Regions from separate parts of the Janthinobacterium sp. 75 genome, predicted to be linked through region 3. Evidence: predicted binding sites of a transcription regulator. Region 3 holds the regulator's gene; each other region holds the start of a gene.

Region 1 (4,112 bases), 740 kb from region 3:
TGAGTTATGGTCGAAACGCGTGGCTGTGCGAATGCACGGTGACGCCGAGGCAGTGAGCATCGGCGGCCGCAAATCATGACGCGCAGTAGGTTTGCCTAGTTGTTCTTCAGTCCCACCCTGCGCGCCAGCTTGTGCAAGTTGCTGGCGTCCAGTCCCAGCTGGCGCGCGGCGGCGGCCCAGTTATCCTGATGCAGGAGCAGCGCTTGCCGGATGGCCTGGCGCTGGCTCGCTTCCACGATCTGATGCATGGACAGCAGCGGCGCCGCCGGCGTGCCGCACGCGCCTGGCACTGGCGGCAGCGTGTCCGTACCGGCTGGCGTCTCCAGCGCATCGAGGTCGAGCATATCCGTTTCCAGGGTCACGATGTCCTTGCGGTCCGCGCCGCGGATCACCGCTTTCAGCGCGGCCCGGCTGATCACATGTTCGAGTTCGCGCACATTGCCCGGCCAGCGGTAATGGCATAAGGCGTTTTCCGCTGCGGCGGACAGGCGCAGGCTGCGCAGCCCCAGGCGCGCGCGGTTGAGCTCAAGGAAACCGCCGGCCAGCAGCAGCACGTCATTGCCCCGCTCGCGCAACGGCGGAATCTGCACCGGATACACGGACAAACGGTGATACAGATCGGCGCGGAACGAGCCGTCGCGCACATGCTCGCGCAGGCTGCGGTTGGTGGCGGCGATCACCCGCACGTTGACCCGGCGCGGCCGGTCCGCGCCCAGGCGCTGGATTTCGCCATTTTGCAAGGTGCGCAGCAGCTTGGCCTGTATCGACAGCGGCAACTCTCCCACTTCATCGAGAAACAGGGTGCCCCTTCGGCCGCCTCGAAACGCCCGGGCCGATCGCTGACGGCACCGGAAAACGCGCCCCGCACATGGCCGAACAATTCGCTTTCTGCCAGGGATTCGGGCAAGGCCGCGCAATTGACGTGGATCAGGGGCTTGCCGGCGCGGCGCGACAGCCGGTGCAGGCGGTGCGCACACAGTTCCTTGCCGACGCCCGTCTCGCCCAGCAGCAGCACGGGCAGGTCCGATTCGGCGACCACCTGCAGCTCGTGCAGCAGCTGCATGATGGCGCTGCTCTGGCCCACGAAGTCGTGTTCCTCGCGCGGCGCTTGCGCATCGGCCAGCATGGCGCCGCCCGACAGGCGCAGGGCGCGGATTTCCGTCTCCAGGCGGGTCACGCGCACGGCCGCTTCGATGGCGCAGGCCAGCTCGCCCAGGTCGCGCTGCGCGCGCGCGTCGAAGGTGCCCACCTGTAGCGCGTCGAGCGTAATCACGCCCCAGCGTTCGCCTTCCAGGTCCAGCGCCATGCCCATGCAGTCGTGCACGGGCAGCGGCTCGCCCGCCCGCTCGGCGATCAGGCCATCGTAGGGATCGGGCAGGGAGCTGTCGTGATGAAAGCACAGCACGCCGCGCCGCTGCAGGATGGCGGCCAGGCGCGGGTGGTCGGCGGCGGCGAAGCGGCGTCCCAGCGCGTCGCTGGCCAGGCCGGCCATCGCCACGGGGCGCAGGTGCTCGCCATCGAGCTTGAGCAAGGCCACGGCCTCGCAGCCGAAGTGCGCGCGCAGGCTGCCTACCAGGCGCTGCAGGCGCACGGCCACGGGCAGGTCGGCGACCAGATCGGTGAGTAGCAGCAGGTGGATGGCGGTGGTGGTCATAAGTACCATGCAGGGTACAAGGAACCACGGCAAACATGGGTCATTACGACCCTGCATTTTTCAAATCGTTGATTTAAAACAAGTTTTTCCTGGCACACGGTTTGCCTAGACAAGAGTGCCGAACCGGCATACAAGACCAAGGAAAGCTTGATGAAAACGACTCCCTCCCTCCGCGCCATTGCCGCCGCCGTCTGCGTCCTGGCCATGCCCCTGTCCCTGCAAGCCCAGGCTAGCCTGCCGGCCAGCGCTGCCGCTACTGCGGCCAAACTTTCTGCCGCCGCCGCGCTCAAGCGCTATGAACTGCAAACCAATATCGTCGACGGCAAGATGGTATTCATCGATGCCAAGGGCCAGGTCAATCCCGTGCTGGCGGCGAACGTGGGCGACACGGTCGAACTGGTGCTGAAAAGCGGCGAAGGCGCCGAGCACGATCTGCTGATCCCGGAACTCAACGTGGCATCCGCCAAATTCAGCGCCAGTAGCGGCAGCACCAGCGTGCGCTTCAAGGTCACGCGCGCCGGCACGTTCACCTATTACTGCTCGATCCCCGGCCACCGCCAGATCGGCATGGAAGGCAAGCTGGAAGTGAGCGGGACGTCGCAGGCCGAAGCCGGAGCACCGAAGGCTGCTGGCACCGGTAGCGCGGCCAACGAGTCCAGCCAGGCCGCCGCGCTGGCCCTGTACACGCCCGCGCCGTCGCCGATGCGCGGTCCCGATCCCTCGGCTGTCAGCGTGGCTGCCAACCCGGCCTCCGTGCCGGCCGCCATCGGCGCGCGCGCGCCGCAGTTGCTCAAGTACCGCATGGAGACGGTGGAGCTGCCGGGCAAGCTCGATGACGGCACCAGTTTTACTTACTGGACCTTCAACCGGCAAGTGCCCGGTCCGATGCTGCGCGCCAAGGTGGGCGACACGGTGGAACTGACCCTGTTCAATGCGAAGGACAGCAAGATGATCCACTCGATCGACCTGCACGCGGTGACGGGCGGCCATGGCGGCGGACAGCATACGCAGGTGGCGCCAGGGCAGGAAAAAACGGTCACCTTCAAGGCGCTCAATCCTGGCCTGTATGTGTACCACTGCGCTACGCCCCTGGTGCCGCAGCATATCGCGGCCGGCATGTACGGCATGATCCTGGTCGAACCGGAAGGCGGCCTGTCCAAAGTGGACCGCGAGTATTACGTGATGCAGGGCGAAATGTACACGGGCCGTCCGCACGGCGCGCCCGTGCACCAGGAACCTAACCTGGAAAAAATGGCCAATGAACTGCCCGACTATTACGTCTTCAATGGCGAAGTAGGCGCCCTGAGCAAGACGCACAAATTGCAGGCGAAGGTCGGCGAGACGGTGCGCATCTATTTCGGCGTGGGCGGCCCGAACAAGATTTCATCCTTCCACATCATCGGCGAGATCTTCGACAAGGTATATAGCGAAGGCTCCATCAGCAGCCCGAAACACGACGTGCAAACCACCCTCGTGGCACCGGGCGGCGCGACCATCGTCGAACTCAAGGTACAGCACCCGGGCAGCTATCTGCTGGTCGACCATGCGCTGTCGCGCGCCGGCAAGGGCGCCGTTGGCGTGCTGGAAGTGACGGGCGAGCCCGTACCGGGCGTCTACCACGCGGGCGCCGTGCAATAAACCACCCCCATTCATCATCAAGGAACTGTTATGGAAATGATCGACCTATCCCTGGGCCAGCTGGCCCGCCGCATCCCTGGCGCCACGCGCCTGTTCGATGCCCACCGCCTGGATTTTTGCTGCGGCGGCAACAAGACCCTGCGCGCGGCGGCCGAAGCGGCCGGCGTGGACACGGCGCCCATCGTCGAGGAACTGCAAGTGCTGGCAGCACGCGCCGATACCAGTGGCGAGCGTGACTGGCAGGAAGCCCCGGCCACCGAGCTGGTGGAGCATATCCTGGCGCGCTACCACGCCGTGCACCGCGAGCAGCTGCCAGAGCTGATACGCCTGGCACGCAAGGTCGAGCAGGTGCATGGCGACCGCGCCGACTGTCCGCACGGGCTGGCAGAACATCTGTCGGCCATGGCGCAGGAGCTGGAAAGCCATATGCGCAAGGAAGAGGACGTGCTGTTCCCCATGATCGTGCGCGGCCATGGCCCCCGGGCCGGCGCGCCCATCAACGTGATGCGCATGGAGCATGACGACCATGGCGTGGCCTTGCGCGCCATGGCGGAAATGACGAACGATATCACCGCGCCGGCCGGCGCCTGCACCACCTGGCGCGCGCTCTACACGGGCCTGCGTACCTTCCGTGCAGACTTGATGGCGCACATTCATACCGAAAACAATATCCTGTTCGAGCGCTTTGCGCCGGCCGTGGTGCACTGACAAAGGAAAGACCCATGGGTCCCTACAAAAAACTCTGGTTTACACTGATCGGTGTGCTGATCGTGACGTTTTCGCTGCTCGGCTACTACGGTGTCGAAGTCTACCGGCAGGC
Region 2 (4,112 bases), 3.3 Mb from region 3:
CGGCTCGCGCACGGGAGGCCAGACGGGACGCCAGCACGGGCAACGGCGCATCGACGTGCAGCAGCAGGAACGGCACCTGGCTGCGGCGCGCAAAGGCGCGAAAGGCCAGGCGCCGGCGGCGCTCCAGGAAAGTGGCGTCCACCACCATCACGAAGCCGGCCGCCAGCCCTTGCTGTGCGAGCTGCGCCAGCCGCCGGTAGGTCGCTGCGTTACCGGCCTGGTCATACATCCCCTGCGCAGGCGAAGCTGTGGTGCCGGTGGCGGCCGGCCCCGCAAACAGGCGCTTGCGCTCGACATCCGAGCGCATACGCACCGCCTCCAGCCCTTCGACCAGCGCATTGCACAGCCATGACTTGCCGCTGCCGGCCAGTCCGCAGGAGATCAGCAGCGCCGGCGAGGCCGGTGCGATGCACGCATGCGCGAAGGCCAGATAGCGCTGCGCCTGCAGCAACGCCGCAGAGCGTCCACGGCCGCCAGCCCGGGAGCGCAACAGGAACACCTTGCAGCGCACCAGTGCCCGCTGCACCCGGTAATACGGCAGCAGCGCCAGGCTGCCGTAGTCACCGCAACGCCCCAGATAATCGTTCAGCAAGCGGGCGGCCAGACCGCGGCGGCCCTGGCATTGCAAGTCCATCCAGGCAAAAGCCAGGTCCTGCGCCACGTCGATCCAGCGCAATGCGGTGTTAAATTCAATGCCGTCAAACACGCGAACCTGTCCGGCCAGGGTCAGGATGTTGCTGCAATGCAAATCACCATGGCATTCGCGCACCCAGCCATCAGCCTTGCGGCGGGTAAACAGCGGCGCCAGGGCCTGCTCCTGCCGTGTCAACCAGGCAGCAATCTCGTCGAGCATGGCTCGCTGGCGCGTGTCGTCGAGTACGGCGGCAATGCCAGCCACATCCTCGTGGGTGCGGGCAACGATCAATGCACCGTTGCCCCAGGGCGACTGGCGTGTCGCCCGCGCAGCGCCCGCATGAAAATCCGCCAGCAACAACGCAAGAGCGCTGACTTCATCCGCGCCTAGCTGGCTGGCATTCAAGCGCGCCTGCCACAGGGCGGACTGCTCAAAGCGACGCATGCGCACGGCGTACTCGATTACCGGGCCCTCGCCGTCGATGGCGGGACAGGCCCGCGTACCGGTAATGCTTGCCAAGCCCAGGTACAATTCCGGCGCCAGGCGCCGATTCAAGCGCAACTCTTCCTCGCATGCATACCGCCGCGCTGACAGGGTACTGTAATCGAGCACGTCGCGATGCAGGGCCGTCTTGAACTTGTAGGCCAGGTCGCCCACCAGCATGATGCGTGAAATATCGGTGACGATGACCTGCACCGGCGCACCTTCGCTGTCGAGGCGATGGGCCAGACGGCGCAATAGCCTGGTTTGCCGCAAAACCTCGTACTCCTCCACGTGGCTTTGCCTGCTATCCGGCCACTGCTGCTCGCTTTGCGGCATGTGCATCGGCCCCTGCGCGACGAGGGGCAGTACACCGGTCTGCCTGGCTACATTGTCGCCGAATCGCACAGCGTTGCCCTGCGCGGCCGGGTTTCGCCGGAGAGCATGGATGTCGCCATTGACATGGGAAGGCAGCCGTCTTTTCCATCGTATTTCACTGCAAGGGCCTGCGGGCGCCAGGGCAATGCGGTTCTCGACGCCGCGCACCCCGCACAAGGCATACACTGCTTCCTCGGCCCGCTTGCGCTGATAGTTCCAGCACAGCGTCCCTTCGAGCCGCAGCATGCCGTGCTGTGCCAGCACCGCGATGGCGTCGGCGGAGCTGGGAAATTGCGCCTTGACGGCCGCCACCGCCGCGCGCGCCAGGTCCGCATCCGGGCGCTTCTCGCCCAACAGCGCCACCTCGATGTTATTGAGCACGCCAGCCACCCCGGCCATGCCTGCGGCACAGCGCCCGGCCCGCATCTTGTCGGGAAAACAATGCACGCGTCCCGACAAGGCGACGACACCGTGATTGACGGACACCACGATGGAAGGCGGCCCTATCCGGGCAACAAAGCTGAGTTCATGCTCTACATTTTGCTTGACTTCAGCATCGGTCAACATGCTTTCCTCCTGGGGCCAGACGCCGTGGGCAAACCGCCTCTTCTTGCTGTGCATCAGCTTTCCGGCAGGATCCTAGCATGGCCACTCCGCCAGAAAACATGATCCGGATCACTGCTTGCCCTGCGCCAGTTCCCAAAAGCCATGAATTGATGGCTGGCTTGACCTGGATCAGTTGGCGCTCATTACAGGCAAGGCTGAAACACGTATCGTAAGTCTTTTCTGGAGGCCACCATGTACAAGACCATCCTGATGTATGCCGACCAGTTTTCCGGTTTCGAACGGCGCCTGCAAGTGGCAGCGGCACTCGCCAGCAAAGCCGACTCGCATTTGATAGGCACTGTGGCCAGCGGCGGGCCGCAACTCGATTACCTGGTCTACGGGGCGGTAACGCTGGCGCCGCCCCCGCCGATCGATCACGAGCCCTTGCGCGACGCGGCGCGGGAACAGCTGGCCCGCTTCGACGAGCGCTGCCGCCAGCTCGGCGTCGCCTCGTACGAAACCCGCTTTCAGGATAGCAGCGCGGCCGATGCGCTGATACTGCAATCGCTGTACTGCGATCTGGTCATTACGGGCCAGAGCGACCTGAGCGACCGGTCGCTCATCTGGTCGACCCGCCTGCCCGCGTATCTCGCGCTGCACAGCGCCCGTCCCTTGCTGGTCATACCCGATGGCGATGGCCCGGTGACCACCCCCGGCCGCTCCATCGTCATCGGCTGGAATGCCACTGCCGAGGCCAGCCGCGCGGTGGCTGGCGCGCTGCCGCTGCTGCGTCGGGCGCAGCGTGTGCAAATCGTCGTCCTGAACCCGCGCCAGCATTATGGGCAGCATGGACAGGAGCCAGGAGCCGACCTGGCCACCTACCTGGTGCGCCATGGCGTGCGGGCGGAAGTCATTCGCAGCGAAACCACCGAAGAATGCGGTACGGCATTGTGCCGCCTGGCCCAGGAGAGCGGCGCGGACCTGATTGTGGCAGGGGCTTTCGGCCGCAGCCGCTTCCAGGAATGGGTGCTCGGCGGGACGACGCAAAGCCTGCTGAGCCAGTCACGCTTGCCGGTATTGCTGGGCCATTGAGCGGCGTCGCCGCCCGGCCGCTTGCGCACTGCTGATGCCGAGGCGCAGGCAGCAAGCGCCTTTTCATCCTCCAGGGAGCACACTCATGATCACCGACAACGACATCAAGGCGCAAGTCGAACAGGAATTGCTGTGGGATGCACGCATTAATCCCAGCCACATCGGCATCTCGGTCAACGACCGTGTCGTCACGCTGTCGGGCTTTGTGCATGCCTACAGCCACAAGCTGCACGCCGAGCGCGACGCGCAATGCCTCGCTGGCGTGCTGGGCGTGGCCAATGACATCGAGGTGCGCCCCCACTCGCGGCTGGACGCGGAAATTGCCCACGATGCCATCGCCGCCATCGCACTGCAACTGCCCGTGTCCTCAAAAACGATCAAGGTCATCGTCGAGCATGGCCATGTCAGGCTGGAAGGCACGGTTGACTGGAACTACCAGCGCGAGCACGCCCAGATGGCACTGCGCCATGTCCATGGCATACGCAGCATCGAGAGCGCCATCGATATCAGCCACAAGGCCATCCCGGCCGATATCAAGGCGCGCATCCAGGCAGCCCTCAAGCGCAGCGCCCTGATCGAGGCCAGCGGCATCAAGGTCGAGGCGGATGGCGATGCGGTCATCCTGAGCGGCAAGGTACGTTCCTGGACTGAACGCGACGAGGTCGAGCGCGCGGCCTGGATGGCGCCTGGCATCACTGCCGTCACGAACCAGCTTCAGGTTGGCAACTGAAGCGACCTCCCATATGGGCGGGACACCGGCATCGAGGATTCGGCAGCCCTTCAGTGCGCATGGCGCTACCGTTTCCCGCTGCCGCCCATCGTGTCCCGGCTCCTGCTCCAGCTGCTCGATACGCGCCTGCCGTTTGCGATTACGCTGAGTCATGTCTGCCGCACCTTGATGTAGTCTGAGCAGCATGTTCGCGCTGCCACCCGTCCACTGTAGCGCGTCGCGATAACGTTGCCTTCCTGGTACTTTTAGGCA
Region 3 (4,112 bases):
CGAAGTGGAAGACGGCATGATCGAAAACGTTTACCGCTTGCAGATCATGAACACCTCGGAGCAAACCCAGCATTTTAAAATCAGCGCTTCCGGCTTGCAGGGCCTGACCTTGCTGACGCGCGAAGAAGTGACCTTGCAGCCGACGGAAACGCTGGGCTGGCCGATCCGCCTGCGCGTGCCGCACGGCGTGGGCGAGAAGGGTTCGAACAAGATTGCGATCGAATTGCACTCGCTGGACGACCCATCGTTGCATGTGCGTGAAAGCGCGGTATTCATCGTACCGCGCTAATGTAGGAAGGCCAGTCCCCGGATGGGGATTGGCCGATTAAACAGGAGAAATATCATGTCCGACAGTCTCAAGCTGCAAGCCCCCGTTGCCCCGTGGTACAAGCATCGCTGGCCATGGCTGCTGATGATCGGTCCCGGCCTGTCCGTGGTCGTCGGCAGCTTCATGGGCTATATCGCGTTTACGCAGCCTGATGCGCTGGTGGTGGGCGATTACTACAAGCAGGGAAAGGCGATCAACCAGGACTTGCGGCGCGATACTGTCGCCAGCGACCTGGCGATGGATACCAGCCTGTCGTATGACGTGGCGTCAGCGCGCCTCAGTGGTTCCGTGCACAGCTTCGGCAAGGCTTACCAGGGTCCGCTGCAGCTGCATCTGGCGCATGCGACCTTGCCGGAAAAAGATATCAAGCTGCTGGTGCAGCCCGATGCGGCCGGCAACTTCTCGGTAGCGCTGCCGATGCTCGAGCGCAGCCGCTGGCAAGTGCTGGTGGAAAACGACAAACGCGAGTGGCGCCTGTCCGGCATCTGGACCTGGCCGCTGCAGCGCAGCATCGCGCTGCACGCGGATGAAGAGCTGTAAGACTTACTTGCAGACGTCCGTACCGGCCGTAATGGCCTTCAACTTGGCCGGCTGCAAGATCTCGATCTCGCGGTTGGAGACGCGCAGCCAGCCTTCCTTCTTGAATTTCGACAATAAGCGGCTGACGCTTTCGATGGTCAGGCCCAGGTAGTTGCCGATTTCCTCGCGCGACATGCGCAGCTGGAAATTGCTGCCCGAATAGCCGCGCGCCTCATAGCGCGAGGCCAGGTTGACGATGAAGGCGGCAAAGCGCTGCGTCGCCTGCATATTGCCCAGCAACAGCATGACGCTTTGCTCGCGCGTGATTTCCTGGCTCATCATCCGGTGGAAATGGCGCAGCAGGGTAGGCATACTGCCCAGCAATTGTTCCAGGCTGGAAAACGGGATTTCACACACTTCGCTATCCTCCAGCGCCACCGCATTACAGTGGTGGCGGTCGGCGCTGATGGCGTCCATGCCCAGCAGTTCTCCTGCCATCTGGAAGCCCGTCACCTGCTCTTCGCCACCCGGATTGATCTGGTACGTCTTGAAGTGGCCCAGGCGGATCGCGTACAGGTTCTGGAACGAGTCGCCGATGCGGAACAGCGAGGCGCCGCGCACGATCTTGCGGCGGCGGCCGATGATCTGGTCCAGCCTGTCCATGTCGCCCACATCGAGGCCCATCGGCAGGCACAATTGATGCATGCTGCAGGTCGAGCATCGCGCACGCAACGCTTCCACGGTCACTGTGGGCAAGGTGGGAGTGAGAAGCGCTTCAGTCATGTCGATACCTTTTAGAAAATGCAATACCGAGTTTACTGCATACACGGTTGCCGTGTGCCAATTTCACCCCAATTGCGCTGAATAAACGACGTTCTGACTTTAATTATATGGCAACATCGTCAAAAGCCCTTGCAGCGAGGGCAATTTGCGCGGCACCGCTTGCCAAGTTGATGTATTGATAGGAAAATTCCTGACAGCATTATCTGCCGCCTGTGCCGCCCGGTACTGAAAAGGAAATCATGAAGCCTCTCGGCATCAAAGCAAAAGTCGCCTTGGCCACCAGCCTGACCTCGATCGCCATGATTGCACTGGTCACCATGATCCAGTTGCAGCACATGCGCGCTGACTTCACGCGAGTACTGCTGAGCCAGCAATCTGCCCTGATCACCCGCACCGCCGCCGAGCTCGACGACAAGCTGGGCATGCTGCTGCAAATCGTCACCCTGACGGCCAGGCAGCAGCCGCCGGAATTGATCGCCCAACCCGCCAAGCTGCGCGAATACTATGCGCGCCGCTCGATGCTGGTGCTGTTCGACGACGTGCTGGTGCTCGATGCGCAAGGCGCCATCGTGGCCGACATGCCGCTGGTCACGGGCCGCGCGGGCATCAACGTTGCCGAGCGCGAGTATTTCCAGACCGTCCTGCGCACGCGCCAGCCCATGATCACCGAGCCGATGCTGGGCAAATCGAGCGGCATGCCCATCGTGCAGATGGTGGCGCCCGTGCTCACCGCCGATGGCAAGGTAGCCGGTGTGGTGATCGGCGTGCTGCGCCTGTACAAGGACAACCTGCTGGGGCGCCTGCGCTCGGAAAAGATCGGCAAGAGCGGCTATTACTTCATTCTCACGCGCGGCGCCGTGCCGCGCTACGTGCTGCACCCCGATACCAGCCGTTTGCTGCAGCCGCGCCAGCCGAACGCCAACCTGACGACCACCCAGATGCTGAAGGACGATGGCGAAGGCAGCATGGTCAGCACCAACAGCCGCGGCATCACGGCCGTCAACAGCTTCAAGCGCCTGAAATCGGTGAACTGGCTGCTGGCCGCCTCGCTACCCATCGAGGATGCCTTCGAACCGTTTGATGGCGTGCTGTACCGGCTGGTGCTGTGGAGCATCCTCGCTTCGCTGCTGGCCGCTTTTGTTCTGGGCTGGGTTACCGTGCGCCTGCTGTCGCCGCTGGTGCGCCTGCGCGACACCCTGCTGGCCCTGCGCACCAGCGGCAGCCGCTTCACGCCCGTGCCAGTGCAGCAGCGCGACGAGATCGGCGAACTGACGGAGGCGTTCAACGGCCTGATGTGCGAACGCGACCGCCTGCAGCAGGAACTCGAATCGCGCGCGGCGGAACTGGAACTGGAGCGCGACCGGGCCGAGGCGGCCAACCGGGCGAAGAGCGACTTCGTGGCCAACATGAGCCATGAAATCCGCACGCCCCTCAATGCCGTGCTGGGCATGGTCTATTTGCTGGGCAATACCAGGCTCGACACGGAACAGCGCAAGTATCTGACCATGGTGCGCGTGGCGGGCCAGTCGCTGCTGGGCATCCTCAACGACGTGCTCGATTATTCGAAGATCGAAGCGCGCCGCATGGAATTGTCGCCCGTCGAGTTCGACCTTGACGAAGTCATGAATACCCTGGCCACGACGATGACGATGAATGCGGGCGAGAAGGAGCTGGAACTGGCCATCGCCGTCGAGCCCGACGTGCCACGGCGCCTCGTGGGCGACGCCCAGCGCCTGCAGCAAATCCTCGTCAACCTGGCCGGCAATGCCATCAAGTTCACCGAGAGCGGCGAAGTGGTGGTGGCCGTCAGCCTGGCCGAGAGAGAAAACGGGCGCGCCTGGCTGCGCTTCGAAGTGCGCGACACGGGTATCGGCATGACGGAACTGCAGCAACAGCAACTGTTTTCCGCCTTTTCACAGGGCGACCAGAGCATCACGCGGCGCTTCGGCGGCACGGGCCTGGGCCTGGCCATCAGCAAGCAACTGATCCACATGATGGGCGGCGATATCGCCGTGGCCAGCAGCGAAGGCAAGGGCAGCCGCTTCTGGTTCAGCGTGCCCTTCGAGATGCTGGAGCAGCCGGCCGAGACGCGGCGCACGCCGGCCCTGGGCCAGCTGCGCCTGCTGGTGGCCGACGATAACCGCACTACACGCGAACTGATCGTCAAGCTGATCGAGGCCTGGGGCTGGCTGGCCGACGAAGTGGACTCCGGTTTTGCCGCCATCGAACTGTATCGCGAACGCCTGGCGCAGCAGCAACCGTATGACGTGGTGCTGGCCGACTGGCACATGCCCGTGATGGATGGCCTGGCCACGGCCAAGGCCATCCGCCAGGCGGCCAGTGGCCAGCGCCAGCCCATCGTGGTGATGGTCAACGCCTTCGCCCGCAACCACCTGGAAGAGATTTCCAGCGCAGCCGAGGCCGATGTCGTACTGATGAAGCCGATCACGGGATCGAGCCTGTTCGATGCCCTGCACCAGGC

What was found. Region 3 encodes FNR, which switches genes on or off when oxygen is low (the NO sensors DNR and NnrR bind a similar motif). Its sites were predicted from a motif close to TTGATNNNNATCAA; they were not measured.
Region 1: the regulator FNR is predicted to act here: its motif matches at 1,723-1,736, upstream of nirK (copper-containing nitrite reductase).
Region 2: the regulator FNR is predicted to act here: its motif matches at 2,218-2,231, upstream of C8C89_RS19535 (universal stress protein).

Annotation. Positions count from the first base shown of each region.
Region 1 covers NZ_SORD01000001.1:1,718,508-1,722,619, forward strand. Annotated here, with positions in the region: partial or broken gene norR (nitric oxide reductase transcriptional regulator NorR) at 96-1,654, opposite strand; gene nirK (copper-containing nitrite reductase) at 1,805-3,292, shown strand; gene ytfE (iron-sulfur cluster repair protein YtfE) at 3,323-4,000, shown strand; gene C8C89_RS07850 (nitric-oxide reductase large subunit) at 4,015-4,112, shown strand, end outside.
Region 2 covers NZ_SORD01000001.1:4,298,285-4,302,396, forward strand. Annotated here, with positions in the region: gene C8C89_RS19530 (AAA family ATPase) at 1-2,059, opposite strand, end outside; gene C8C89_RS19535 (universal stress protein) at 2,291-3,130, shown strand; gene C8C89_RS19540 (BON domain-containing protein) at 3,216-3,860, shown strand.
Region 3 covers NZ_SORD01000001.1:976,461-980,572, reverse strand. Annotated here, with positions in the region: gene ccoG (cytochrome c oxidase accessory protein CcoG) at 1-289, shown strand, start outside; gene C8C89_RS04600 (FixH family protein) at 344-868, shown strand; gene fnr (fumarate/nitrate reduction transcriptional regulator Fnr) at 872-1,630, opposite strand; gene C8C89_RS04590 (response regulator) at 1,870-4,112, shown strand, end outside.